3 regions of the Rhizobium sp. P28RR-XV genome follow, and region 3 is predicted to be linked to each of the others. Evidence: predicted binding sites of a transcription regulator. Region 3 holds the regulator's gene; each other region holds the start of a gene.
The links. The regulator LexA, encoded in region 3, represses DNA repair genes until DNA is damaged. The targets are predictions, from matches to a motif close to TGTTCNNNNTGTGTTCNG.
Positions count from the first base shown of each region.

Region 1: HGP12_RS24055 (2'-5' RNA ligase family protein) is a predicted target of LexA. The motif match lies at 6,397-6,414, and genes of this name have one in related genera.
Region 2: HGP12_RS20625 (PA0069 family radical SAM protein) is a predicted target of LexA. The motif match lies at 3,258-3,275, and genes of this name have one in related genera.

Region 1 is NZ_JABAIG010000011.1:218,283-227,891, forward strand. Features, by position in the region: gene HGP12_RS24005 (RNA polymerase sigma factor) at 1-832, shown strand, start outside; gene HGP12_RS24010 (DUF2568 domain-containing protein) at 1,098-1,424, shown strand; gene HGP12_RS24015 (dihydrofolate reductase family protein) at 1,762-2,022, shown strand; gene HGP12_RS24020 (hypothetical protein) at 2,092-2,532, opposite strand; gene HGP12_RS24025 (LysR family transcriptional regulator) at 2,765-3,676, opposite strand; gene HGP12_RS24030 (hypothetical protein) at 3,815-4,156, shown strand; gene HGP12_RS24035 (hypothetical protein) at 4,205-4,708, shown strand; gene HGP12_RS24040 (GNAT family N-acetyltransferase) at 4,846-5,397, shown strand; gene HGP12_RS24045 (methylated-DNA--[protein]-cysteine S-methyltransferase) at 5,434-5,997, opposite strand; gene HGP12_RS24050 (hypothetical protein) at 6,135-6,272, opposite strand; gene HGP12_RS24055 (2'-5' RNA ligase family protein) at 6,483-7,103, shown strand; gene HGP12_RS24060 (SulP family inorganic anion transporter) at 7,113-8,750, opposite strand; gene HGP12_RS24065 (LysR family transcriptional regulator) at 8,839-9,609, opposite strand, start outside.
Region 2 is NZ_JABAIG010000009.1:266,206-275,814, forward strand. Features, by position in the region: gene HGP12_RS20610 (F0F1 ATP synthase subunit B) at 1-208, shown strand, start outside; gene HGP12_RS20615 (phosphotransferase) at 497-1,261, shown strand; gene HGP12_RS20620 (ribonuclease HII) at 1,266-1,925, opposite strand; gene HGP12_RS20625 (PA0069 family radical SAM protein) at 2,031-3,188, opposite strand; gene HGP12_RS20630 (glycosyl transferase) at 3,429-3,947, shown strand; gene HGP12_RS20635 (hypothetical protein) at 4,125-4,439, shown strand; gene HGP12_RS20640 (cupin domain-containing protein) at 4,651-5,142, opposite strand; gene moaB (molybdenum cofactor biosynthesis protein B) at 5,613-6,167, opposite strand; gene HGP12_RS20650 (4-(cytidine 5'-diphospho)-2-C-methyl-D-erythritol kinase) at 6,167-7,081, opposite strand; gene HGP12_RS20655 (tetratricopeptide repeat protein) at 7,090-8,949, opposite strand; gene HGP12_RS20660 (polyprenyl synthetase family protein) at 9,074-9,609, opposite strand, start outside.
Region 3 is NZ_JABAIG010000001.1:580,142-589,750, reverse strand. Features, by position in the region: gene HGP12_RS02845 (ComEC/Rec2 family competence protein) at 1-2,087, shown strand, start outside; gene lexA (transcriptional repressor LexA) at 2,068-2,790, opposite strand; gene HGP12_RS02835 (VOC family protein) at 3,189-4,076, shown strand; gene kdsA (3-deoxy-8-phosphooctulonate synthase) at 4,073-4,912, shown strand; gene eno (phosphopyruvate hydratase) at 5,062-6,336, shown strand; gene HGP12_RS02820 (septum formation initiator family protein) at 6,559-6,870, shown strand; gene pdhA (pyruvate dehydrogenase (acetyl-transferring) E1 component subunit alpha) at 7,028-8,071, shown strand; gene HGP12_RS02810 (pyruvate dehydrogenase complex E1 component subunit beta) at 8,088-9,470, shown strand; gene HGP12_RS02805 (pyruvate dehydrogenase complex dihydrolipoamide acetyltransferase) at 9,486-9,609, shown strand, end outside.

The DNA.
Region 1 (9,609 bases), on a different contig from region 3:
ATCGGACACCCGCGCTCAACTGCATCGCTACTGCGCCCGCATGACCGGCTCACGGCTCGACGGTGAGGATCTCATGCAGGAGACACTGTTCGAGGCCTACACGAAGATCGAGACCCTCGATGACGCCCACAGGCTGAAACCCTGGTTATTTCGCATCGCTCACAATCGCTGCATCGACTTTCTGAGGCGGCGCAATGCGCGCGAGCGCGCGGAGAGCGCCTATTCGGACGACATCGGCGTCGTTGCTGCGGAGCCCGCGACGACCGATGCACATCGCGCCATCGAACGGCTGGTCGGCCACCTGCCGCCCAAGGAACGCGCCTGCGTGCTCCTGAAGGATGTGTTCGACTATTCGCTGGAGGAGACTGCGGAACTCGTGGACTCGACGGTTGGCGGCGTCAAATCCGCGCTCTCCCGTGGACGGGCGAAGCTCGCCGGCTTGCCCGCAGAACCTACCGGCGAGCCGAACCATCCGCTTGATCCTGACACCGCGCAGCTCTTGCAGCGCTATGTTGACCTCTTCAATCGCCATGACTGGGATGGCGTGCGGGGCCTGACCAGCGCCGATGCTCGGTTGCGGGTCGCCGACTGTTTCGACGGCCTGCTTACGAACTCCATCTATTTCGCCGAATACGAGCGAAACCCAGAGAGGTGGACCATGGAGCTCGGGGCGATCGACGGAGAGCCTGTCCTCTTCGTGCTCTTCCAGAGAGGCGATCGGTGGGAAGTCGCGTGGCCGGTTCGCGTCCATGTCGCCGGCCGCGTCATCGACCGCATCGAAGACTATTATGCCTGCCCGTGGATCATTGGAGACGCCTCGGAATCCGATTGAAACTCATGACTGGGCCGGTCGTCCTGCAAGGAGCATGATGGAGGCAGCGAGGGAATCGCCGGGTGTCGAATATCGCGCTGCGAAGGAAGGGAGAACATGCGCCCATTGATCGAGTTTGCCGAAGCTTAGGGCAGAGAACGAATGACGAAGCCAGCTACCCGGGACTTAGGTGTTGCCACAAAGTGATCTGCGGGATCGCGGATATGATGATGCCATCTGCCACCCGGCAGACTATGAACAATCGTTTGACCGACATGGGGGAACAATGAAAGCGATCGCGCTTGGCATAAGGTTTGCCCTTGAACTTTGTATCCTTGCGTCACTTGCCGCATTGGCCGCGCATCTGGCAGTGCCATTGGTGGTGCAAGCACTGTTGGGAATAGTATTCTGCGCGGCGGGCGCCGTCGTCTGGGGTAGGTTCCTCTCCCCAAAGCGGAGATACGAAATCGGACCGGCCGGACGACTGATGCTTGAAGCCGGATTCTTTGCGGGCGCGGCCTTGATTCTGAACTATGTCGGCTGGCCGGCGTTGGCGATCGCGCTGATCGTCGTGGCTGCCGCCGATCGGATCGCTCTGGCGCTGCTTCCGTAAGCCAGAAATCTTGGGTTCCTCGCTCACCTCCCGCGTCCGCCGCTTGTGAGGGAGCCGATCAATGTCGGTCGAATGCTGCGATCTGAAAATAGTGTCGTCGTGTCACGGCACAGAACTCGTCGGCCCGTGATTTTCTCATAGTTGCGTCAAAACCAATTTCGCGCGCCATCCAGTCGATTCCGTGCACGACGCCGAGCGCCCTGCTCGCGACAGGGACCGGCAATCCTGAAGAGCGTGTACCCGACGGCAGCGCTTAATGAAGCCCGCGCCCATGCGGGGGAGCCCCCAATCTGCCGAGCGGCAACCCGGCGCAGACAGTTGGGCGGCAGCCTATGTGGTGAGCGGTGACCTGACGGAAGAAGTCGCGAAGTTGAAAGCCCAAGGGGGCGAGCCGATCATCGCCCATGGCGGGGTCAGCTTCGCCCGCAGCCCGATCGCTGAGAAGCTGGTCGACCGATTTGTGCTCGGCGTGGACCCCGTGGCGCTGGGCAAAGGCCTGCCGCTATTCTCGGAACTTGCCGCGCCGATGCCTCTCAAGCTGACAGACTCGAAGGCCTTCCCGGGCGGCGTGGTGGCGCAGATCTATCGGCCGGCATGAATCCCGGACGTGCCCGATCGCCAATTCAGCAAATCGGGCCCATCCGGGGAATGACCGCCGGAGTAGCCCTTACTTCACCCTGATGCTCATGCCGCTGATATCGGCATTGACCTGCAGGCCGACCTGCCGGCCTGTGAGCTCGAGCTGGGCGCCCTTGTCATTGGTCATGACGATCATCTGGGCGCCTTTGCCGACGGCGCCGCCGCCGCCCGCTGCACCGTAGACGCCGCTGACATCCTGGGCGCGGCGAATGTGGCGAACCGTACCACTGAAATAGGTCTTGGAGGCACCGAAGGCGAGGCCGCCGGAGATGCCGCCGATCGTGACGGGATAGCGTCGGCCGTGGAAGGTCAATGTGCCCTCGCCTCCGGAACCACCCACGAAAAAGGCCGCCTTGTAGACAGCAAAACGGATCGTGCCGCTATCGGCATGCGCGGCGCTGGCAAAGCCAATTCCCGCGGCGGCGATGGCGGCAACTGCGACTGAACGAAATCCGGACGAAATCTTCATGATGAGATACTCCTCAAGAGCGCCGCTTATCCCAGCCGGCCGGGTACGACGTTAGTGTCGTATCAAAGTTCAAGATAAACGATCTCGCACGACCTTTAGTTCCAAAGCAAGGTAATAACAAAGCGTTAGAACCTATCCAGATGATCGGGTGGGAATGCGGGCAACTGCGCTGCCTTCCATCCGGGAAGACACCGAATATTGCATGACGTCTTCCTTCTCGATACGCGCAGCCTTACGGTTTGCGGTGCTTGATGTGGTCGACGAAGGCTCGCAATTTCGGCATCATTTGATGGCGGCTGGGATAATAGAGAAACATGCCGGGGGCCATGGGTGCGAATGGCTCCAGAACACGCACGAGCTTGCCCTCTTTGATCAGGCGGGCGGCGATCGGCTCGGGCACCTGCGCGAGCCCCATATCCTCCGCGGCCGCACCAAGAATGGTGGGAAAATCGTGGGCGATCAGCGGGCCTGAGACGATCGCTTCGATCGACTTGTTGCTGTCAACAAAGGACCAAGGCGCAATCGACCCGTTTGAGCGGCGCATTCGCAAGCAGGCATGCTGACGCAGATCGTCGATACGCTCGGGTCTTCCCTGCCGGCGCAGATATTCGGGGTTGCCGACGACCACGAAGGGAAAGGGCGGGGTCAGCCGAACCGCAACCATGTCCGCGGCGATGAACTGGCCGAACCGGACGCCGGCATCAAACCCTTCGGCGGCAATATCGACCAGGTCCGCGCTTGCGGCGATCTCCACCTCGATCTCGGGATAGGCTTGGCAAAAAGATGCGATCAGCGGCTCCAGCAGGATCGGCACCACCGCCTGCGGCACCGTGAGGCGCAATAGTCCGGCGGGCCGCTGCCCAAGGTCGCGCGCGCCATGGCTTGCGGCGATGAGCTCCTCGAAAGCGGGCTTTGCACGCGCGTGAAATCGCTCGCCGGCCTCGCTCAGGCTGACGCTGCGTGTCGTGCGGATGAAAAGTGCCGCGCCGATACGCGCCTCAAGCGCCCGCACCGCCTGGCTGATTGCCGAAGGCGTTACCCCGAGCGCCGCAGCCGCTTTGCGAAAACTGCGGTGCTGGGCAACACTCAGAAAGGCCTCGACGCCATCGAGGGCCCCCTGCCTGACTGTGAAGTTCTGCTTCATAACTCGTCGACATTATCGAGAATAGTCGCTCGTGAAAAGCGGGCTTATGTTTGAGCTGTCAATCAGGACGTCGCCGAAACGAGACCGTAAAAACGATTTGTAGCGCCTTCCTGACCCACTCTCACAGGAGCTGCTTCCATGACCCATCCAACCCCTGCCCAGACACAGGCCATCTCACCCACAACCACCGGTGTAATGGCCATCCTTACTGTGAAGGCGGGCGTCACACGTGAACAAGTCATGACCGTCATGCCCGCTGAAATCCAGCAAACGGTGCTGCTCTATTTAAGTGGGAAGATTCGCGAATGGTATTCGCGGGGCGACGGGCGCGGAGCCATCTTCCTGCTGGATTGCAGGGATGTCGCAGAGGCGCAAGCAATCATGGAGGACCTGCCCTTAGCCAGGCAAGATCTCATGGACCACGAATACATCGCAATCGGCCCGCTTTGGCCGCTCCGCTTGCTCGCGGCTAACCCTTAAGCACCCGCAGATATCGAAACATATCCACAAACATAAGGGAATCCGAGTATGCCACCGGACTTCAATCTTCCATTCGTTCTCAGCGTCGCCGGCGCCTTTCTGACAAGTTCGGTGGTGGCTTACGTCTATGTTTGGCCAGCGGTTGGTACCATGCCGCGCTATGAGGCGCTGAGACTTCTCGCGGCTTTCCATGCGTTCAGGTTTTTGGGGATGAACTTTCTGGTATCCGGATTCGTATCGCCGGAGTTGAGTTCGGATTTCGCCAATCAAGTTGGATGGGGCGACCTCATCGCAGCCGTTCTTGCGCTTGTTTCAATGGCCGCACTTTCCTGGCGGTGGCCGATCGCCGTTCCAATTGTCTGGATATTCAATATCTGGGGAACCATGGATCTTCTGAACGCCTATTACTTGGGCATAACGAGAATCGGAAATCCCGGCCTCTTTGGCGCCGCCATTTATATACCCGCGCTTTACGTGCCATTGCTGCTCGTCAACCATGGTCTCGCCTTCACAATTCTATGGCGGAAGAAAACATTGGAACAAGCGGCATGACGCGACGGGAGGGCCGCGATCCGGTCACTACGCTTTGTGGGATTTCGGGTATGAATAAAATTAAACCCAAAGGCGCAAGGTCCTCGCCGGACGCCTGCAGCAGATTTCCCGACGCCAGACCCAAAGAGTGACCCTGAATGAAACCCACGCTCTCCCCGCCGCGATTGGAAACGGAACGGCTCATTCTTACGGGGCATACGGTCGATGACTTCGAACCGCTTGCCGGCATGTGGAGCGATCCTCTCGTCGTGAAGCATATTTTCGGCAATGTCGTATCCACTTCCAGGGAGTCATGGATGCGGATGCTGCACTATCATGGCCTGTGGCCACTGCTGGGACATGGCTATTGGGCAATCCGCGAGAAATCGTCGGGCCGATATGCCGGCGATCTCGGTTTTGCCGATTTTCATCGGGTGATGGAGCCGCCGATCAAGGGTATTCCCGAGGCCGGCTGGGCATTGTCGGCGTGGGCGCACGGCAAGGGCTTTGCCACGGAGGCGCTCGCCGCCGCCCTTGCCTGGCTCGACGAGCAGCCGCGATTTGATCGCAGCGTCTGTCTGATCTCGCCCGATAACAGGGCCTCGATCCGTGTCGCCGAAAAGGCTGGCTATCACGATCCCAAGCCGATCCGCTTGAACGAAAAGAATACGCTGCTGTTTTCCCGCGCCCGCCGGGCATCGGAAGAATAGAGCGAACAGGTGAAACCTTTCGTCCGGCTCGGTCGCTTAAAACCCGAGCGACTGCTGCACCGGCTTTGGTGGCGCGAGCTGAACGCCTTCCAGCTCCAGCATGCGCGCCTTGGCATTCGAACCGCCAGGCGCCGAAAAACCGCCGATCTTGCCGCCGGCCGCCAGAACGCGGTGGCAGGGGATGATCAGCGCCACCGGGTTCTTGGCCATGGCCTGGCCGACATCGCGCGCGGCCTCCGGCCCCGCGCCAAGCTGCTTGGCGAGCGTTCCGTAAGTGGTGGTATGACCCCAACCGACCTGCCGGGCAGCGTCATAGATCTGCCTGAAAAACGCATCCTGTTCGCCGAGGTCGAGCGTGACGCCCGAAAAGTCGATCTCCTCGCCCGCGAAATAACGCTTCACCTTGGCGACCGCCTCCGCAACCTCCGGCGTCGGCGTGCCGGGCTGCGCATTCGACAGGCGACGCAACAGCAGGCGTTCGGTGGCTGCAGCATCCTTCGTCGGTAATTGAAAGCGCAGGACGCCGACATCGCTCCACGCGATACCGCAAAAGCCGCCGGCGGTTTCGAAGATCAGATAGTTCTGCGTTCTCTCATTCATGACGCAAGCTCCTGTGTTTCCACTTGCTATGAAAATCGTCCTCGGGACCGTCGAATTCAACCCGATTCTTGCAAAGATCGGCAATTGCCACCGTTTTGGCGACAGCGGAGCGAGCGTGAGACAATTGCAGGCAGGTGTCAGTATCCGCCGCCGGTCGGAGCGGAATTCTGTGTCATGCCGCTGCCGGAACCGCTGTTGCCCGTGGTGGAGCAAGAAGGGATGCCAAGGCCGATGAGAGCGAGAAAAATGGCCGAAAAGACTGATCTGGTGAACATGGCTGTCATTCCTTGTTGGTGAGAATGGGCGCGAAAGCCCGAACCTGGAATGAACGGATCAAGCCGGCCTTTTATTCGATCGTTTTTTGAGAAGCTTACGGCCGAAAAGCTCCATCGGCGCAAATGTTCATGATCTGTTCTTGATTTGGCAATTGCCCTTGCGGTCCAAACACAGGAGGAGGCAAAGCGGTACGGCTTTGTAGCGATCCCATGAAGAAGAGCAACGGGCAGCTCTCGCTCAATCTCGGCGGAGGGTCGCATGGCGGCACGCAGCCATCAAGCGATCGAGGACCAATCAGCGAACTCTATTTTGCAATCCTTCCCGATCCGGTAACTGCCGCACGGAGCCATAAGCTTGCAGGCAACTTCCATCGGCAATACCGTTTTTTCGCGAAGCCACGAAGCGCTGATCTCCTCCATGTAACGCTCTACACGATCGGCTCGTTTCGCTGCCTGCCGGAGGAGGCGGCGTTTGCGGCTATGGAAGCAGCCTCGAGGGTTAGGAAGCCATCCTGCCCCGTGGTTTTCGATCGGGCCGTCAGTTTCGGCAATGGCGATAATCGCGCACTTGTTCTATGGAACAAGGATGGGAACGCCGAACTCAAGGCGATCTACCAAGAATTGGTCGATGCCATGCGACTCACCGGGATTACACCGGCGAAAGAAAAGCCTGTCGAACCGCATATGACGCTGCTCTATCAAGGCCGGCTCGTTCCCGACATCGTGCTTGAGGAACCGGTGAGCTGGACTGCGAAAGACTTCGTCCTCATCAACAGCCTGCAGGGTCACTCAATCCATCAGCACCTTTGCTATTGGACGCTGCGCGACTGAGCGGCATGTTCAAGCCTTCGGCTGATTGCCATTCATCACAGCCGTCACGGCATCGTCGACGCTGAAGCTGCAGCGGTGCTCGACGTCGGCAACACCGGCGGCCGTCATGAGATCGCGGACGCGGTCATGCACGCGGGCAAACTGGACGCGTAGACCCCTGCGCTGCATGACGCCGTCGAACTCCATCAGGGCGTCCATCGCGGTGCTGTCGATATCGGAACTCTCCTCCAGGCTGAGGATAACCGCCTGCAAGCCGGTTTCGCCGCGGCTGCCCGACAGGATCTCGCTGAAGATCGTATCGGCATTGCCGAAAAACAGGGTTTCTCCGGGGCGCCAGATGGCAATACCGGGTATTTCGGAGGCATCGTCATGCCTGCCGACATCGATGAAGTCATGACTGTCGTTCAGCCGGCCGAGGCGAGCGACATGCGGCGAAGCCAGGCGGTGCATCATCGCCGCGAGCGAAAGGGCGATCGCCAGCAGCATGCCGTTGAGGACGCCGAAAGCCAGCACGCCGACAGCAGCGCCCAACGCCACGTAAAAATCGCGATGGAGACGGCGCAGACGCAGGATCGGGCTGGGGTCGAGCGCATGGGTCAGGGCCGCGATCACGACGGCGGCCAGCACCGGCTCGGGCAGAAGCGCAACGAGCGGCCCGGCGCAGGCAATCAGGATCGCAAGGCCGATCGCCGCGAAGACGGTGGTCGCCCGCGTCTTCGCCCCCGCTGCCTCGCTGGCGAAGCCGGCCGAAAATCCCGCGCCGACCGGCATGCCCTGGACGATGGCGCTGGCAATGTTCGCGGCACCGAGCGCGCCAAGCTCGCGGTTGATCTCCAGCGTCTCGCCGTAGCGCAGCGCCAGAGCCCGCATCGTGCCCCAGGATTCGGCAAAGAGGATGAGCACGAGAGGTACCGTGAACTGCACCAGGCGCGAATAGGCGGCCCAGCCCGCATCCGGCAGCGACGGCCATTGCGGCAGGATCTCGATTGCCCCGACCAGCTTGACGCCATGGCCCTCCAGGCCAAAGAGGTAGGAGGCGAGGATGCCCGCGGCAAGCACGAGAAAAGCGCCGGGAATGCCCGGCAGCCGCTTCAGCAGCAGCAATGCCGCCAGTGCGACGATGCCGACGGCAACGCTGATCGGATTCCATTGCAGGGCCGCGCCGAAGAGTGCTGCGGTGTAGGTGAGAATGTTCGAACCCTGCACGGGCACGCCGACCAGGATCGGCAGCTGATGCAGGATGATGGTGATTGCCAGTCCCAGCGCGAAGCCGCGCAGCACGGGCCGTGAAATAAAGCCGGTGATGCCGCCAAGGCGCAATGCGCCGGCAACGGCGAACAGAATGCCGGCAAGCGCCACGGCAACCGTGGCAAGGCCCGCCTTGACCGTGGCATCGCCCGGAACCACCGCCAACGTTGCGGCGAGAATGGCGGCCGAGGAGGATGTGGGGGAGACGATCGCAAAGCGGCTGCGGCCGAATAGGGCATAGACGAGACATCCGGCAATGCCGGCGAGAATGGCCCGATGCGGCGGCAGACCGGCAATACCGGCATAAGCGACCGCTTCCGGCAACATCAGTCCGGCGACCGATACGCCCGCGACGAGATCCGCCCTATCCACCACGAACCAACTGCCCAGCTTCGTCATCGGTCACCGACTATAGGTATGGCCCATCCACCCATGGATAGAGATTCGCCGCCGGGCTGCAACAGGAAAATACAGGTCGTAACCGGTCTTACGCAGCCGCCTCCGCGCTGCGCAACGGACAGCTTCCGCCGACGATGTCGCTGACGAAATCCATCACCGCGCGGATGGCCGGCGACCGGCGCAGATCAGGATAAGTGACCAGCCAGAGGTCCCGTGTGGGGGAGGGAACCGCCGCCGGCAGGCGCGTCAGCTCCACTTCGCTGTCGCCCAAAAAGGTTGGAAGCGCCACGACGCCGAGGCCGGCGCGGGCGGCCTCCAGCTGTCCGAAAACATCGGTGGCGCGAAACACGATCGGGCGGCCTTCCAGCAGGCTTCGAAGCCAGGTCTGCTGCGTCAGATGCTCCATTGCCGCGTCGTAACCGATGAAGACCCAATCCGCCTCGGGCTTTTGCGCCACGGCCGGAATGGCGTAGAGGCCGAAGCGAATGACGCCGATACGCCGAACCAGGAGATCGCTCTCCTCCGGCCGCGTCATGCGCACGGCGATATCGGCCTCCCCGTAGTTGAGCGCGGCGCGGCGGGTGACGCCGGCAATCGTCAGGGTAATGTCCGGATGCTCTTCGCGGAAGAGAACCGCCTTCGGGGCAAGAAGATGGGCCGCGATCGACGGCGGCGCGCTGACCTTGACCGCCGCGGAAAGCCCGGCGACGGCGCTCTTTGAATAGCGCCTGATCGCTTCGACATTCTCCACCATCCCCGCCACCAGTTCGGCAATGGCGCGGCCGTCGGCCGTCAGCGGCGAGGTACGCGGCCGCCGGTCGATCAGGCGCAGATCGAGCGAACGCTCCAGTGCGGCAAT
Region 2 (9,609 bases), on a different contig from region 3:
GACGGAGGAATTCGTCGCCAACCGTACGGCTCTCTCCGAGCAGAAGATCAAGCAGGCTGAAGCCGATGCGATGAAGGCGGTTCGTTCCGCCGCCGTCGATCTGGCGATCGCCGCTGCTGAATCGGTGCTTGCGAAAAAGGCCGATGGCAGCGTCCAGTCCGGCCTCTTCAACGATGCCGTCAAGGAAGTGAAGACGCGGCTGAATTGAGCTGCGGAACATCGAAATTTGACAAGGCCCTGCTTCGGCAGGGCTTTTTTATTGGGGAGAGGGCACGCCGTCATGTAGAGCCGATTGCTGCCGCATGACGCCGGTTCAATGCGCAGTTTTGCGCAGGAGGTTAGTCCTTATGGTGGGATGCGCAGGCTCCTGAGCTTGTCGAAGGGGTCGGGTGCTGAAGAAACGCAGACAAATCCCTCTTAATAGTGGCTATTCGATTTCTCGCAGGTTAATCATCGCCGCAACGAGCGGCTAGATGAGGAGTCTAGGGGAGGACAGATGCAGGCAATAATGGACGAAGAGCCGTTTCGCCAAGGCCATCTTATCGTGCGGCCCGTTCGCCCCTGGACCCAGGGCGTGCATGCTCTGCTGGCTGCCTTGCCGCCGCGTGGCTTTGATGCCGCTCCGCAGCCGGACGGATTTGACGACGTTTGGGAAAGAGTGACCTATCTGCCTGGAGTCACGGGCGACCTTGATAGCAACATCGAGATGCGCTCGGAGCAGATTCTGCAATCGGCCGCCCGATTGCTGCGCCGGTATCATCATAGTTCCGCTCTGGTCCAGCGGGATCTTGCCGCGGCCTATCTGTGGCAACTGCCGCCCCGCCTGCCGTCCGAGGTCATCTGCCACGGCGATTTCGCGCCTTATAATGTCGTCGTGAACGACGGCGAGGTGACCGGGGTCATCGATTTCGAGGCAGCCCATCCAGGTCCGCGGATTTGGGATCTGTCCTATGCGGTCTATCGCTGGGCGCCATTGTCCTCAAGCATGGCAGTGGAAAGATTGGATAGCCTTGCCAGCCAAATCCAGCGTGCGCGCATCTTCGTCGACGCCTATGGGATGCGGCTTGAGGAGCGCAGTTCCCTTCCGGCCGCCATCGTCGAGCGGCTTGAGGCATTATTGACCTTCATGGAACGGGAAGCTGCGCGCGGCATCGAGCGTTACCGCCGGAATCTGCAGGATGGGCATGACCGGATCTACAGGGAAGACATTGCCTATGTTACGAAATGGTCGCCTCAGATCGTCGCGGGGTTGACGAATTGAGGTCTCAGACGGCTTCCCTCTTGAGCGGGCGGAAGCTCATGCGATGCAGGGAGCAGGGACCGTGTTGCTCGATGCCGGCGCGATGCTGAGGCGTACCGTAGCCGGCATGGGCGGCAAAGCCATAGGCGGGGAAGACGACGCCTGCGCGTGCCATCATCCGGTCTCGCGTTACCTTGGCGACGATCGAGGCGGCTGCGATCGAGAAGGAGCGCGCATCGCCCTTGACCACGGCTTTTCCGGGGCAGGCTAGCCCAGCGGGCACATCGAGCCCGTCGGTCAGCACATAGCTTGCCGGAACCGCCAGCCCGCAAATGGCGCGCCGCATCGCATCCAGGCTTGCCTTGCGGATATCGGTCGTGTCGATGCGGGTAGCACTCGATGAGGCGATGGAGATTGTCGCCGTCGCAAGGATCTCGACGAACAGCTCCTCGCGCCTGGCGGTGGTCAACTGTTTGGAATCGTTCAGCCCATTCGGAATGCGGTCTGGATCGAGAATGACGGCGGCCGCCACGACCGGTCCTGCGAGCGGACCTCTGCCAGCCTCGTCTGCCCCGGCGACCGGCCAATGTCCGGCCCGGCGCGCGATCAGTTCCAGCTCGAAGGTCGGGACGAGCGGGATGTCCTCGAATAGCATTGGAGAATCGGGTGGTGTGCTGCGTGGCATGCGGCGAAGCTCGCACACCACCCGATCTCCTGCAAGCCCCCGGTGGATCAGGGCGGCGAACCGGGGGGCTTTTCCAGCGGGTACAGGGAAAACCCGCAAGGAATGTCAGAGCAAGGACAGCTGAACGCCGCTGCCGTCGGGCGGCACGAACAGGTCATCGCGCAATGCGATATTGCGGCGCGTGAGTTCGAGCCGGCGCGTCGCCATTTCGAAGCGGCGGCTGATCTGCCAGGCATAGGGGCCGGCGCCCTTCATGCGCTTGCCGAATTCGGCATCATAATCCTTGCCGCCGCGCATCGAGCGGATCAGCGACATCACATGGCGATAGCGGTCCGGATAGTGCTGCAGCAGCCAGTCGCGAAACAGTGGGCTCACCTCCAGCGGCAGCCGTAGGATGACATAGCTTGCCTCCAGCGCGCCGGCGGCCTTGCCGGCATCGAGAATACGTTCGATCTCGTGGTCGTTGAGCGCCGGGATGATCGGAGCCACCATGACCGAGGTGCGAATGCCGGCCTCGCTGAGCGCCTGGATCGCCTCCAGCCGCCGCGGAGGTGTCGCTGCCCGTGGTTCCATGGTGCGCGCCAGCTTCCGGTCGAGTGTCGTCACCGACAATCCCACCCGCACCAGGTTCTTGGCGGCCATTTCCTGGAGGATGTCGATATCGCGCATGATCAGCGCCGATTTGGTGACGATGGCAACCGGGTGGTTGGCCCGGTTCAGTACCTCGAGGACCTGGCGCATGATCCGCCACTCCTTCTCGATCGGCTGATAAGGGTCGGTATTGGTGCCGATGGCGATGACGCGTGGCTTGTAGCCGGGCTTTGCCAGCTCGCGCTCCAGCAGCTTGGCCGCATCCGGCTTGGCAAACAGTTTCGATTCGAAGTCCAGACCCGCAGACAGGCCCATATAGGCATGTGTCGGCCGCGCGAAGCAATAGATGCAGCCATGCTCGCAGCCGCGATAGGGATTGATGGAACGATCGAAGGGAATATCGGGGGATTCGTTGCGCGTGATCGCCGTGCGCGGCTTTTCCACCTGCACCTCGGTCTTGAAGGGCGGGAGCTCTTCCCATGTCTGCCAGCCGTCGTCGACTGTCTCACGCTGCTGCGGCTCGAACCGGCCGCTCGGATTCAATCCGGCGCCACGTCCGCGCCGGCGCTCCACGTCGATCCTGAGACCGGCGTCGGCGATCAAAGCGTTGGCAACGTCTGCCGTATTGGCAGGCGCGAATGCGGCCTGCCCTGCAAGGGACTGCTCGTTCATCGGTCGCTCCAGGGCGGTTCATGCCATCGCATGCCGCGTCTAAGATGATTAAATTCCTATCCGACAAATGAGAACATTGCAAGAACAAAATCCGGAATCATCATCTTCCGCCTCACGCATTCGAAGCGTTTGGCGATGGGCGCGCCGCGATTTCGGGGCGATGTATCACGCTTTTCTTAAACGTCAGGCCTCGAGGGTTAGGTGCTGGCAATAAATTGTGCGTCGCTCTATAAATGGGCAATGTTGACGGTCATCATCGAATGCCAGGATCACGAACCGGAGCTGGCGCAGACATTGGCGGCATTGGTGGCAGGCGCGGTCGAGGGGCTGGTCTGCGATGTCGTCGTGCTCGATCATGGTTCCAGGGACGGCACGTCGCGGGTGGCGGATGCCGCCGGATGCCGCTTCTATTCGCAATGGGATATCAAGGACATACTGCGTTCGGCACGCGGTGACTGGCTGCTGCTGGTCGAGCCCGGTGCGCGGCCGCAGGCGGGGTGGATCGACGAGATCGCGGAATATGTCTCCCTGAACAAGGCGCCGGCACGCTTCACCGCATCGCGCGGTTATCGCCGGCCTTTCCTGCAGCGCATTCGCAGAGGCATGCCGCCTTTGGAGCTGGGATTGCTCTTGTCGAAGGCGCAGGCCATCGCCGCCGCCAGAACCGGGATGCGGCTGGCCGAATTTGCCGAGGGCCGGAAGAGCCGGAGCCTTTCAAGCGAGCTCATACCCTCGTGGGTGGCGCGCGCGGCACGATAGCGCTTCGCTTCCGTTCCAGATTCCATTTGAAAAGCTGCAAATACCTGCGATAATTTTCCTGTGGCGGCACCTTACGCGTGTCGCGTCGGGCACCGACCATGAAGATGCCGATATGCGGCGGAACAGGTCAGCGGCACACTCCTTGTCCGCCGGGATACCGGCGAAAGGAGGTGCGTCATGAAACGCACGATGCTTTACCGCCTCTTGGCAATGGCTCTCATGTCAAGTGCAATTCTTTTTCCCGGCGTTGCAAACTCCCAGGCGATGCTGGTTTGCGCCCAGCGCGTCGATATCGTTGCCTTTCTTGGCGACAATCTCTCTGAAAAGCTCTCGGCGGTCGGCAAGCTTGGTGCCGATACGATCGTGGAGATCTACGCCGCCGAAAGCGGTAGCTGGACACTATTGATCAGCGACGCTTCGGGCCGGAGCTGCATCATCCTCAGTGGCGACAATTGGGAATTAGTTCCTATATTGCCGGGGCCGAAGGCATAGCAGGCTGATAATGCCTTGCCATGCGCAGGATCTACTGACAGCGCCGCGCGTCTTTCAAGACGCGCGGCGCTGCTATACTTTGAAATGCTACCTAATTTTTTGGCTTATCCCTTTCGCACAGGGTCACGCCAGTAGTTGTACAAGAGCCTTGCGGTTCCTCGGCTTCGAGACTGAAAAGCCGCGCTGAGCGGTAGGTAGACGTGCTGATCAATCAGCGCGAATCCGGCGGGGCTACCAATCCGAGGGCCAGCGTCATATCGTTGATGATCCCTAGACGCCCTTCAATCAACGCAATTTTCTCCGGCGTATCCGCACATGATGCCTCGATGTCGATAAACAGTTGCTCGCAACCGCCTGGCGTGACGGTGCCGAACATCTGGCCTGGTTCGTCGCTGATATTTCGCCAACCGTGTCGAACATGCGGCGGCAGAACTACGACGGTGCCGGGAGGCGCATCGAACTCTTCGTCACCGCATTGGAAGCGATAGAGTCCACGGATGACGCGAAAGACTTCGGTCTCCCGCGTGTGGATGTGAGGCGCTGGACCGTGTCCCGGTGGAGTGAAGGTTTCCCACATCCCGAATGCGCCGCCAGTCTCGGCGGCCGTGGCATGGATAACAACCTTTGCACCAAATGGGGTTTTTGCTACGCGCTCTTTGCCTGGCAAGGACACAACTGCATTCCGGAAGGTCGACATGGCCATCTCTGCATCGGTTGCAATCTGCGTATTGTATAGCATATCTCAAGTGTTTGGTGAGAGCTGCGAGTTCGTTTTTGGTCGGAGCGGTCTTTCATCACTGGAAGTGCCGCCTCCGGTTGCCGCGGAAGACGAACTCGTTGGCGTAGATGTCGACATGCTTGTCGCGGACGCCGTGGTAGGTCCCCTAGCTCGATCTCTTGAAGTTGGCGCACTTTGGGCGCCTGAAGCCACTTCGCCACCGGTTCTTCGCCAGATCCTCCGCATAGGCATAATCGTCTGGGAGGTCCGATGTGAACTTCTCCAGCGATGGCGGCTTGTCGTTTGCCCAGCGCGTCGGAAACAGGCTCTCACTCATCCAGCCCCTATATCGAAGCAGGGTAGACACGTCATGCGAGAACGCTAGATGGGATTAGCACCTGTGTGAACGGGATAAGTCATTAATCTTTCTCCCAACTCGATTCCGATTTGGGGAATTATGCGGTAGAGCCGCCGCGCCTCAGATGCTCGTCGAGGCGCGGCATGATCTCCACGAAATTGCAGGGCATATGGCGGTAATCGAGCTGCGCCTTGAGAATGCCATCCCAGGCGTCCTTGCAGGCGCCGGGCGATCCCGGCAGTACGAAGATGAAGGTGGCGTTGGCGACACCGCCAGTTGCCCGCGACTGGATCGTCGCCGTACCGATCTTGTCGTAGGAGATGCGATGGAAGACCTCGGAGAAGCCGTCCATGCGCTTCTCGAACAGCGGCTCCAGCGCTTCGGGAGTGACATCGCGGCCGGTGAAGCCCGTGCCGCCGGTGGTGATCACCACGTCGACCGCATCGTCCTTCGTCCAGGCTTCCACTTGCGCGCGGATGCGCTCCTTGTCGTCGGGAACGATGGCGCGGGCCGCCAGCCTATGGCCGGCTTCTGCGATGCGCGCGACCAGCGTATCGCCGGACCTGTCGTCGGCGGGCGTGCGCGTATCGGAAACGGTCAGCACGGCGATGCCGACGGGAATGAAGGATCTTTCGCTGACTGAGCCTGCCATCATGCCTCTCCCGCAATCGTTTCCGTCACCTTGAAATACCAGCCCGGCTTCTGCCTGTGAAGCGAGGCGGCGGCCTCCTCCGCCCGTTCGGTGCTTTCGAAAATCCCGAAGCAAGTAGCACCGGAGCCGGACATGCGGGTCACGATCGAATTTTGGCTTTCGATCAAGCCGGACAGCATCGAAATCTCGCTGCAGATCGAGCGTGCCGATGGTTCGAGATCGTTGCGCAGATTCCGGATCACCTCGATCCACTCGCCATATCCTTGCGGCATCTGCGATGGAAACAGCAATGGCGGATTGTCCTTGCGGGAGAGATGGCGAAATACGTCCGGCGTGGAGATGCCGACGAGCGGATTGCCGAGAACCATGGGGAAAGAGGGAAACGCCGGCAGCAAGTCTATCGCCTCGCCAATTCCGCGCGCCACCAGCGGCTTGCTGGCAAGGCACATCGGCACATCGGCGCCAAGCTTCAAGGCGATGGCCGTGACCTTCTCGTCAGGCAGCGCGAGCCGCCACAGCCGTATTAGCCCGCGCAATGTGGCGGCCGCATCCGCCGAGCCACCGCCGATACCCGATGCGATCGGCAGGTTCTTTTCAAGATGGATGTGAACGGCGGGCGCGTCGAAGCCCGCTGCGTGGGCAGCCGACCGCAGCAGATCGCGCGCCTTGAGCACGAGATTGTCGCCAGCCTCGCCATCGGCCGACAGTAGCGGGCCGAAGCGCCCGGAGAGGCTGAAGTCGTCATAATCGCCGGCGCGAAAGGCGAGGCGATCGCCATGGCGGGCAAAACTCACCAGCATATCGAGAAGATGATAGCCGTCGGCGCGGCGGCCCGTAACATGCAGTGCAAGATTGATCTTTGCGGGCGCTTCCTCCACGAGGTCGAAATCGCCCGCTGCCAAGACCGTGTTCATCGGAAGACTTAGGACTTCTTGTCGACCGGCGCCGGAGCGTTCGTGTCGGGCGAAGGCGCGGGCGCAGGGTCGGGTAGCTTGCTCTTGTCGACGGTCCTCGGATCGTTATCGAGCACGGGCAGGCCCTTCTCGACCTTTTCCTTGATCTTCGGAATATCGGCTTCTTCGGGTTTCGAGGCGAGCGCGCGGTTCCACTGATAGACAGCTTCGAGCTTGCGATTGACACGCCAATAGGCGTCGCCCAGGTGATCGTTGATCGTCGGGTCGCCGGCTTTCAGCTGCGCTGCCCGTTCCAGCTCGTTCACCGCGTCGTCGAAGCGGTTCAGGCGGAAATAGGCCCAGCCAAGGGAATCAACGATGTAGCCGTCATCCGGCTTCAGGTCGACGGCCTTCTTGATCATGTCCAGGCCCTGGTCGAGGTTCATATTCATGTCGACCCAGGAATAGCCGAGATAGTTCAGCACCTGCGGCTGATCCGGGTTGAGCTCCAGCGCCCTCTTGAAGTTCGGCTCGGCATCCGGCCACTTCTTCAGCCGCTCATAGGCGATGCCGCGCTGGAAGAACACGGCCCAATCGCTGCGCTTCGGCACCGGGCCGATGATCTGCACGGCCTTGTCGTAGTTATCGGCCATGGCCTGGAAATCCTTGGCGTCGGAAAGGACGCTTCCATAGGCGAGATAGCTACGAACGTCGTTGGGATCGGAATCGATCAATGCTTTCAGATGCTTGCGGGCATCGTCGACCTTGCCGGACTGGGCAAGCGCAAGGCCGAGCTGCAGCTCGGAAATACGGGCCATCGGCGAATCATCCGGCACCTTCTTGTAGAAGGCGACGGCGCGATCGGTCTGCTCCTGCTTTTCAGCCAGTCCGCCGAGGAGTACCAGCGTATCGGCAGCCTTCGGATCGAGCGAATTGGCAATCTGCAGGTAGAGCGAGACGACATCTTCGGCACCGTCGCGGTTCAGCGCGGCGCCGATGGTGAAGAGCACGGCAGCTGCACCCTGGCTCGCATTGGTGACCTGCTGGTCCGGCGTACCGCCCTTGGTGATGCTGTCACGCAGCGCGTTCAGCGGTGCGTAATTGCTGACAAGATTGTCGCCGACCGAGATCGCATCCAGCGCCTTCTGCTTGTCGCCGGCCTTGGCTTCGAGGCGTGCAAGCGCCATGACCGCGCGCATGAAGGTATCGGGTGCCGTTGCGCCGCCCGTCTTGTCGAGGATCGCGTCGTTGAGATGCGAGCGTGCCGATTTAAGGTCACCCAACGTCAGCGCGATGGCGCCGGCATGATAGTTCTTGAAGATGTTGAACCAATCCGGTCCCTTCATCTTGTCGATCATCGAGATCGCTTCCTTGCCGCGGCCGGATCCGGCGCGGGCCCAGGCGGAGAGCAGGTTGGTCATCATCCGGTCGAGATCGTTCGGACCGTTATATTTGAGAATTTCCTGTGCCGTCCGGTATTCGTGTCGGCGAATGGCATCCATGCCGCGCACGATCGTGGTGACGCGCTCGACCGAAGGATCGTTTTTCAACTCGTTGGCGTATTTGACGCCCTCTTCCAGATTGCCGTTGAGCAGCAGCGAGATCATCAGCCGTTGGCGGATTTCCGGATTGCCGGGGTCGATCATCAGCGCCTTTTTATAAAGCGCGATGGCGGTGTCGTAGTCGTGGTCGACATCGGCCGTGCGGGCGGCGAGAAACGCGCCTGCGAACGTATCGACGCCATCGGGATCGAAAGCAACCGGAGCGCTGGCCTCCGGCGCCGCTGCCGCCGGCTTGTCCTCCGCGCGCGCGCCAGTCAGGGCGGGCACCGAAAGGATTGCCGCCAAGGCTACGCCCGAAAGGAAACGGATGGCAAGTCTCTGCCGCATTAGAAAGCCTTTCATCAAGGAAACGGCCGGCGAAGTCGCCGGCGGCATAACGCATTCCTGTCAACTGATTCACAACAGGATGGCTTTTTTGAAGCGGCCCTGCAACAAATTCGGGTCGCCGCTATCAATTAACGCGTTCGATGCAGAAATCGATCACTTCGAGAAGTGCCGATTTCCAGGGCGTTTCCGGCATAGGCGCCAGAGCGTCGCGCGCGATGGTGCCGTAGTGCACGGCACGGGCAATTGTGTCGGCCAACGCGCCGTATTTCGTGATCAGGCCGAGGGCCTTTTCAAGATTTTCGTCGCTGTTGTTGCCGGTTTCGATGGCGTCACGCCAGAAGGCGCGTTCCTTTTCGGTGCCGCGGCGATAGGCGAGGATCACCGGCAGCGTGATCTTGCCCTCGCGGAAATCGTCGCCGACATTCTTGCCGAGATCGGCAGCCTTGCCGCCGTAGTCCAGCGCATCGTCGACGAGTTGAAAAGCGAGGCCGAGATTGGTGCCGTACGACTTCAGCGCATTGCGCTCCGCCTTGCCGGCGTTGGCGACGATCGGTCCGACTTCGGCCGCAGCGGCGAAAAGTGCGGCGGTCTTGGCGCGAATGACCGAAAGATAATCGTCTTCGGTCGTTTCCATGTTCTTGGAGACCGAGAGCTGCAGCA
Region 3 (9,609 bases):
TGGCGCTGGCTCAATGGGAAAGCTGGCGGGCTTCCACTGTCATGCTCGACTCGGCCGTGACGACGACCGTCACGGGGAGGGTCGAGCGACGTGAATCCTATGACAATGGCGGCTGGCGCTATGTCGTCCGGGTCGCGGCAACGGAAAAGCCCACGATTCGCCGTTCGCCGGAACGGATCACGATCTTCGTACGCAAGCAGCTGAAGCCGTTTGACCTCGGCGATCGCATCCAGGGCAGGGCGCGCCTGACACCGCCGTCCGGGCCGGCTTTGCCTGACCTCAACGATTTCGCCTTCAGCTCTTACTTCAATGGCATTGGTGCGAACGGTTTCGCCTATGGCAGCCCGAACCTATTGCCTCCATCCGGTGATAACACCGCAAATTCGCTGCTGGATAAGGCCGATATCTGGCTTGCCGGCCTGCGCAACGGCATCGGCGACAGGATCAGGGAAACCCTGCCGGGAGATACGGGCGCCTTCGCTGCGGCGCTCGTCACCGATGAGAGACGTGCGATCTCCAAGGATACGACCGAGTCGCTGCGAATTGCCGGTCTTACCCATATTATTGCAATTTCGGGGCTGAACATGGCGCTATCGGCCGGCATCTTCTATGTCGGCCTGCGCTATCTGTTCAGCTTGTTTCCGGGAGTTGCGCAGGCCTGGCCGACCAAGAAATTCGCGGCTTTCGGCGCGCTTTTGACGGTAACGGCCTATTACCTCATTTCCGGCTTCGGCGTATCCGCCGAGCGTGCTTTCATCATGATGGCGATCATGCTGGTGGCCGTACTTTTCGATCGGCCCTCGCTCAGCCTTCGCAATGTCGCGCTATCCGCCATCGTCATCCTTGTTCTGTCGCCGTCGCAGGTGCTAGGCCCAAGCTTCCAGATGTCCTATGCCGCAACGCTGGCGCTGGTGTCGGGCTATTCGTTATGGAAACGACGGCGGCACCGCGAAAACATCCTCTCGCGGATCCGCCTGTTAAGCCCGCTGCTCTTCGTCTCGCGCTTCTTCGGCGGCGTATTGTCGACCTCGTTCATCGGCGGCGCATCGACGGCCATCTTCTCGATCGAGCATTTTCACCGGCTGGCGACATATGGTCTCGCCGCCAACCTCGCGGCCATGCCGGTGGTCTCCTTCATTGTCATGCCGTTCGGCATGGTGGCAATGCTGCTCATGCCCTTCGGCCTGGACGGGCCGTTTTGGAAGGTCACCGGCGAGGGACTGGAACTCGTCATCGTAATCGCCAAAACGGTGGCCGGTTGGGGAGGCGACATCACCTTCGGCCGCCAACCCGGCTGGCTAATGCCGACCTTCATTGCCGGCTTCCTGATCATGACCGTGTTGCGGACCCGGCTTCGCCATTTGGGGCTGCTGTTGGTGCTTTCATCCACCGGCGTGGCGGCATTCGACTCCGGCGTGCCGAAGCCGGATCTGATGATTTCGGAAGATGGGGTCCTGGTTGCGCTGCGACAGGACGATATACTCGCCACAAATCGCGAAAGGCCGCAGGCCTTCATTTTCGAACAATGGCAGAAGGCACTGGTCGCAACCGAACACCAGCCGCCCACTATTCTCCCCAGCGATAGCCGGCTTCCGCAGATCAGCAAGACCGATCGCCACAAGCGACTGAGCAGCGAAGAACATAAGGCAGTCCGTAAGGCAATGGAGGAAGCGCTGGACCGGACGATGCAGGGAAGTTTCGCCTGCCAGAAAGGCGCATGGTGCGCAGCCATGCTTGATAATGGCGCTATCCTGATCACCATAGAAAACGCAGCCTATTTGCCGTCCGCCTGCGACACGGCAAATATCGTCGTGACCCCGATCCGACTGCGGCTCGATCATTGCCGCTCCGGAGCGATACTCATAACCGGTGCGACATTGCGCAAAACCGGGTCCATCGAAATGGCGCTCACCGCCGATAAGCCCGTTATCTCTGCCGCTTTCGAAAACCCGCAGCGACCATGGACCAGACACCGAACCTATGATTGGCGCACCGGCAAATTCGGTACACCACCTGCGCAGGTATCACCCGTCAACGGTAATCCAACTGTTAGTGATAACTCATCCGTCAATGATAACGACGAATAAGCCCTACCAGCTTGCCTTGAACCTTGACGCGGTCTGGCCCGAAGATGCGGGTTTCATAGGCCGGATTGGCGGCTTCCAGCGCGATCGAGGCGCCCTTGCGGCGGAAGCGCTTCAGCGTTGCCTCTTCGTCGTCAACGAGCGCAACGACGATATCGCCGGGATTGGCTGTCGTCGAATTTCGGATGATGACCGTATCGCCATCGAAAATTCCGGCGTCGATCATCGAATCGCCCCTCACCTCCAGCGCATAATGCTCGCCGGAGCCGAGCATGTCGGCGGGAACGGTAATGTCATGTGTATTGTTCTGAATGGCGGAAATCGGAACGCCGGCAGCGATGCGCCCCATGACCGGTACCGATACCGAACTGTTGTGGTCGTCGTTTGCAACCTTTGCCGGGGCTGGCGGCGCGACCGGCTGGGGTTTGCCGAGACTGCCTTCGATAACACTCGGCGAAAAGCCGCGGCGTGGCTGCAGGCTCGAATTATAGGCGTCCGGCAGCTTGATGACTTCGAGCGCCCGCGCCCGATTCGGCAGGCGGCGGATGAAGCCACGTTCCTCGAGCGCCGTGATCAGACGGTGAATGCCGGATTTGGATGCCAGATCCAATGCGTCCTTCATCTCGTCGAAAGATGGCGGGACACCGGACTCCTTCATCCGCTCGTGAATGAAGAGAAGCAGTTCCTGCTGCTTGCGCGTCAACATCGTCTTGGAACCCCAAATCAAGAAAAATCGTGAAACAAATCCAGAACGGACACTATATGTTCCATATGTGTTCTGCAAGTGCTTAAATTTCAGTAAAGCTTCGCCGGGTCTGTCAAATAATTGCCGCTATCGCACGGATCGCTTGAAATTCCTCGGGAATTATATCCGCGCTAATTCATCGATAAATATGAGAAATGCCGCTTTGTTCGCTTTATGGACGCTTCACGTCAATCCCGCTCGGCGCATGTGCGGATGGAGACGACGACTGTCGCATAAGCCGGCTACAGTTGAGAATTAGTGCGCCCGCGTTCTTCTGCGCGTTCACGGCTTTGGCTTTGGTCTTGAATTGAGCATTGTATGGGCGCAAATCTGTTCTTGCGGGCAAACAAGGGAGGACCATGACTTTGTCACCGCATCCGTTGGATCATCTCGTGCTGCCGACCGTCAACATCGCTCTGGCGCGCGAGCGCCTGGGCAAGCTCGGCTTCACGGTGGCTCCGGATGCCCGCCATCCTTTCGGCACTGAAAATGCCTGTGTCTTCCTTGCCGATAAGACCTATCTCGAGCCTTTGGGCGTGGCATCGCAGGAGCAATGCGAGACGAGTATTGCCGATGGCAACGTCTTCGTCGCGCGTGACCAGGCTTATCGATTCCGCGTCGCCGAGGATGGATTTTCGGCCGTGGTTTTCGGCACCGACGATGCCGTCGACGACGACGAGCGTTTCAAGGCGGCCGCGATCTCGGCCGGGCGCATGCTTGATTTCTCGCGGCCGATGAAGATGCCGGACGGAACGGAAACCACGGCCGGCTTTCGTCTCGCATTTGCGGCGGATCTGCGCGCGCCGGATTTCCTGGCCTTCTGCTGTCAGCGTATCAATCCGCTGCCGGCCGATCGTGGCGCGCTCGAACGTCACGAAAACGGCGTGACCGGCATCGCGCGGGTGGCGCTTTCCGCGCTGACACCAGCGGTGTATCGCGGCTTTTTCGAAGAGATCGTTGGTGGTCCGCGAGTCCTCGAGCACTCCTTCGGCTTGACGATCAAGACGGCCAATGTCGATCTCGAACTTTTGTCGCCGGAAGGAATGGAGGCATTCTACGATTTGCCGGTTCATACCAGCGATCCCGGGCTGAGGGCGCGCGCAATCCTTTTCAAAACGCGCGATCTTTCCGTGACATCGTCGCATTTCGCTGCTAACGGCGTCACCTACACGCGTAAGAACAATCGTATACTGGCAAGGCTGGCGCCCGGACAGGGCGCATTGTTCGCCTTCGAGGAGATAGCATGAGCACGAATTCCGAAGTCACCGTCGGCGAGGGTGCCTCCAAGGTCCTCTTTTCCAACACCGCCAAGCTGTCGCTGATTGCCGGCCCCTGTCAGATGGAGAGCCGCGACCATGCATTCATGGTCGCCGGAGTCCTGAAGGAGCTCTGCGGCAAGCTCGGCATCGGCCTTGTCTACAAGTCCTCCTATGACAAGGCGAACCGGACCTCTCTGTCAGGCAAGCGCGGCATCGGTCTGGAAAAATCCATGGAAGTCTTTGCCGACCTCAAGAAGGAATACGGCTTTCCGGTTCTGACCGACATCCACACGGAAGAGCAATGCGCCGTCGTTGCCAAGACGGTCGATATCCTGCAGATCCCGGCTTTCCTGTCGCGCCAGACCGATCTGCTGGTTGCGGCCGCCAAGACCGGCCGTATTGTCAACGTCAAGAAGGGTCAGTTCCTCGCGCCCTGGGATATGAAGAACGTGCTTGCCAAGCTCAATGAAAGCGGCAATCCGAACATTCTTCTGTGCGAGCGCGGCGCCTCCTTCGGCTACAATACGCTGGTCTCCGACATGCGCTCGCTGCCGATCATGGCGGCTATGGGCGCGCCAGTGATCTTCGATGCGACCCATTCCGTGCAGCAACCCGGCGGGCAGGGCGGCTCTACCGGCGGTGACCGCCGATTCGTCGAGACGCTGGCGCGCGCCGCCGTTGCCGTCGGCGTGGCAGGTGTTTTTGTCGAGACGCATGAAGACCCGGACAATGCGCCCTCGGATGGCCCGAACATGGTTTATCTGAAGGACATGCCGCGGCTTCTGGAGAAGCTGCTGGCTTTTGATGCCGTGGCCAAGGCTTAAGAAATATCAGGCATTCAACAGGCTGACATGAATTTGCTTTACGCGGCCTGCAGGAGTGCCAAATCGGGGCGCGGATCGGCATTGAAATTTCCGTGCCTTCGATTAAGACGATTTAAATCGATTTATAAACCAGCGAGCAGGAAGCTATCATGACCGCAATCACCGACATTATCGCCCGCGAGATTCTCGACAGCCGTGGCAATCCGACCGTCGAAGTCGATGTCTACCTCGAAGACGGCAGCATGGGCCGCGCGGCGGTTCCGTCGGGTGCGTCGACCGGCGCGCATGAAGCCGTCGAGCTTCGCGATGGCGGCAAGCGCTACCATGGCAAGGGCGTCGAGAAGGCTGTCGAAGCCGTCAACTCGGAAATCTTCGATGCGATCGGCGGCATGGACGCTGAAAACCAGATCCAGCTCGACAACATCATGATCGAACTCGACGGCACGCCGAACAAGTCGCGCCTCGGCGCCAATGCTATCCTCGGCGTCTCGCTTGCCGTTGCCAAGGCCGCTGCCCAGAGCGCCAACCTGCCGCTCTACCGCTATGTCGGCGGCGCTCATGCCCGTCTCCTGCCGGTTCCGATGATGAACATCATCAACGGCGGCGCCCATGCCGATAACCCCATCGACTTCCAGGAATTCATGATCCTGCCGGTCGGCGCAGAATCCATCCGCGATGCCGTGCGCATGGGCTCGGAAATCTTCCACGTCCTCAAGAAGGAACTGGCATCGCAGGGGCACAACACCAATGTCGGCGACGAAGGCGGCTTCGCACCGGGCCTCTCCAGCGCTCCGGCAGCCCTCGACTTCATCATGAAGTCCATCGAAAAGGCCGGCTACAAGCCGGGCGAAGAAATCGCTCTTGGCCTCGATTGCGCCTCGACCGAATTCTTCAAGGACGGCAAGTACGTGCTTGAAGGCGAGGGCCGCACGCTGGAATCCGGCGCGATGGCCGAATACCTGGCGGAACTTGCCGCAAAGTACCCGATCGCTTCGATCGAAGACGGCATGGCTGAAGACGACTGGGAAGGCTGGAAGACGCTCACCGACCTGATCGGCAAGAAGACCCAGCTGGTCGGCGACGATCTGTTCGTCACCAACTCCGCTCGCCTGCGCGACGGTATCCGCATGGGCGTTGCCAACTCGATCCTCGTCAAGGTCAACCAGATCGGCTCGCTGACCGAGACCCTTGATGCCGTCGAAACCGCACACAAGGCCAACTATACCGCCGTCATGTCGCATCGCTCGGGCGAAACGGAAGATTCCACCATTGCCGATCTCGCCGTTGCCACCAACTGCGGTCAGATCAAGACCGGCTCGCTGTCGCGCTCCGACCGCCTCGCCAAGTACAACCAGCTCATCCGCATCGAAGAAGCTCTCGGCCCGCAGGCAAAGTATGCCGGCCGCTCCATTCTGCGTGGCTGATGCCTGATCCGCGGGATCTCCGGATCCGCGCGCCATTCCTATCTGAAATCGAACCACCGCGCCTTCGGGCGCGGTTTTTTGTTGGCCTGCGCAGTTAGAGTCAACGGACGGTTAATCTCTGCCGGGTAAATTAGCTCTAGGTGTTTGATTTGATGTGATCTTGTCCGAAGCGACATTGGCTCTGGAGTAAGATTGCTTAAAGCCAGAGCGTTTCGAGCGAGTATGTGGACAAAGTATCATAAGAAGAGAAAGTTCGGGCGTTTCATCCTTCCCGCCATCACCGTCGCCTTTGTGAGCTATTTCGGTTATCATTGCATCCATGGCGACTACGGCCTGAAGGCGACCGAAGTATTCGAGCAGCGCCGCGTCGATCGCGCCAAGGAATTGGCGGATCTGGTCGCCAAGCGCGAACACCTTGAAAAGGAGGTCACGCTCTTGAGTGACGGCTCCCTGGACAAGGACATGCTCGATCAATATGCGCGTTATCAGCTGACCTATTCTAAGGCGAACGAGATCGTCATCTTCAACAAATAGCCGTAATTAACCGAATTCCGGTTAATCGACTTTTCGCGAGTTATATCAATAACTTGCGGAGAATATGAGCCATGCAATTATAGCATTGCTGTGGCGGACAATCTTCCCTATGTTACGCCTCACCAAAAAACGAGGCTACTCACACAGGGAGGGTTGAATGGCGCCGCGAAAAAACGCGACCGTTTCCAGCCGTAAGACAGCATCAAGGCCTGCCAAGGAAACCAATGGCGGCCCGATCGCGGAGTTCGATCGTGATGCGGAGCTCAAGGCTTATCGTGAGATGCTCCTGATCCGCCGCTTCGAAGAGAAGGCCGGCCAGCTTTACGGCATGGGCTTCATTGGCGGTTTCTGTCACCTTTATATTGGTCAGGAAGCTGTCGTCGTCGGCATGCAGCTGGCGCTGAAGGATGGCGACCAGGTCATTACCGGCTATCGCGACCATGGGCATATGCTGGCAACCGGCATGAGCGCACGTGGCGTCATGGCTGAGCTGACCGGACGTCAGGGCGGCTATTCCCGAGGGAAGGGCGGCTCCATGCATATGTTCTCCAAGGAAAAGAATTTCTACGGCGGCCATGGCATCGTTGGCGCCCAGGTCTCGCTCGGCACCGGCCTCGGTTTTGCCAACTGGTATCGCGGCAATGACAATGTCAGCGTTGCCTATTTTGGCGATGGCGCCGCCAACCAGGGCCAGGTCTACGAAAGCTTCAACATGGCGCAGCTCTGGAAGCTGCCTGTCATTTTCGTGATCGAGAACAACCGCTACGCCATGGGCACCTCGACCGCTCGCGCCACCGCGCAGGCCGATTTCTCCAAGCGCGGTGCATCCTTCGGCATTCCCGGCATCCAGGTCGACGGCATGGACGTACGCGCCGTCAAGGCTGCGGCTGACGAAGCTGTCGCGCATTGCCGTTCCGGCAAAGGCCCGATCATCCTGGAAATGCTGACCTACCGTTATCGCGGTCACTCCATGTCCGATCCGGCCAAGTACCGTTCGAAGGATGAAGTGCAGAAGATGCGCTCCGAGCATGACCCGATCGAACAGGTCCGTATTCGCCTTCTCGAAAAGGGTTGGGCGAGCGAAGACGATCTGAAGGATATCGACAAGGATGTCCGGGACATCGTCGCAGACAGCGCCGATTTCGCCCAGAACGATCCGGAGCCGGATGCATCCGAGCTCTATACCGACATTCTGCTCTAAATCGGGGAGGGACACTATGCCCATCGACATTCTCATGCCCGCCCTTTCTCCGACAATGGAAGAGGGTACCCTTTCGAAATGGCTCAAGAAGGAAGGCGACAAGGTCGTTTCCGGTGATGTCATTGCCGAAATCGAAACCGACAAGGCCACCATGGAAGTGGAAGCCGTCGACGAAGGCACGATCGGCAAGCTGCTGATCGATGCCGGCACCGAAGGCGTCAAGGTCAACACCAAGATCGCCATCCTGTTGCAGGACGGTGAATCCGCCGACGCTATCTCTTCCGCCAAGGCCGCACCCGCAGCCGAGCCGGCAAAGACCGAAGCTCCTGCCGCCGCTCCGGCGCCTGCTGCTGCACCCGTTCCGGCCCAGCCGAAGGTTGCCGCAGCCGCTGACCCCGAAATTCCGGCCGGCACGGAAATGGTGTCGATGACGGTGCGTGAAGCACTGCGCGATGCAATGGCCGAAGAAATGCGCGCCAACCAGGACGTTTTCGTCATGGGTGAAGAAGTCGCGGAATACCAGGGCGCCTACAAGGTGACCCAGGGCCTGCTGCAGGAATTCGGCGCTCGCCGCGTAATCGACACTCCGATCACCGAGCACGGCTTTGCCGGTATCGGCGTCGGTGCTGCGATGGCCGGCCTTCGCCCGATCGTCGAGTTCATGACCTTCAACTTCGCCATGCAGGCGATCGACCAGATCATCAACTCCGCCGCCAAGACGCTCTATATGTCGGGCGGCCAGATGGGTGCTCCGATGGTGTTCCGCGGCCCGAACGGCGCGGCAGCCCGCGTCGGCGCTCAGCACAGTCAGGATTACGCGGCCTGGTACAGCCAGATTCCGGGCCTCAAGGTTGTCATGCCCTATACGGCAGCCGACGCCAAGGGCCTGCTGAAGGCTGCCATCCGCGATCCGAACCCGGTCATCTTCCTTGAAAACGAAATTCTCTACGGCCAGCACTTCGATGTGCCGAAGCTCGATAATTTCGTTCTGCCGATCGGCAAGGCCCGCATCCATCGTCCGGGCAAGGACGTCACGGTCGTCTCCTTCGGCATCGGCATGACCTACGCCACGAAGGCAGTCGCCGAGCTGGAAGCCCAGGGCATCGATGTCGAACTCATCGACCTGCGCACCATCCGCCCGATGGACCTGCCGACGATCATCGAATCGGTCAAGAAGACCGGCCGTCTGGTCACCGTCGAGGAAGGCTATCCTCAGTCCTCCGTCGGCACGGAAATCGCCACTCGCGTGATGCAGCAGGCCTTCGACTATCTCGATGCGCCGATCCTGACGATCGCTGGCAAGGACGTACCCATGCCATACGCCGCCAACCTCGAAAAGCTGGCGCTTCCGAGCGTCGCCGAAGTGGTCGATGCGGTGAAGGCCGTTTGCTACAAATAAGGGGAGGGCTCATCGATGCCTATCAACATCACCATGCCTGCCCTCTCGCCGACCATGGAAGAGGGCAACCTCGCCAAGTGGCTGGTCAAGGAAGGCGATAAGATCAAGTCTGGCGACGTGATCGCCGAGATCGAGACTG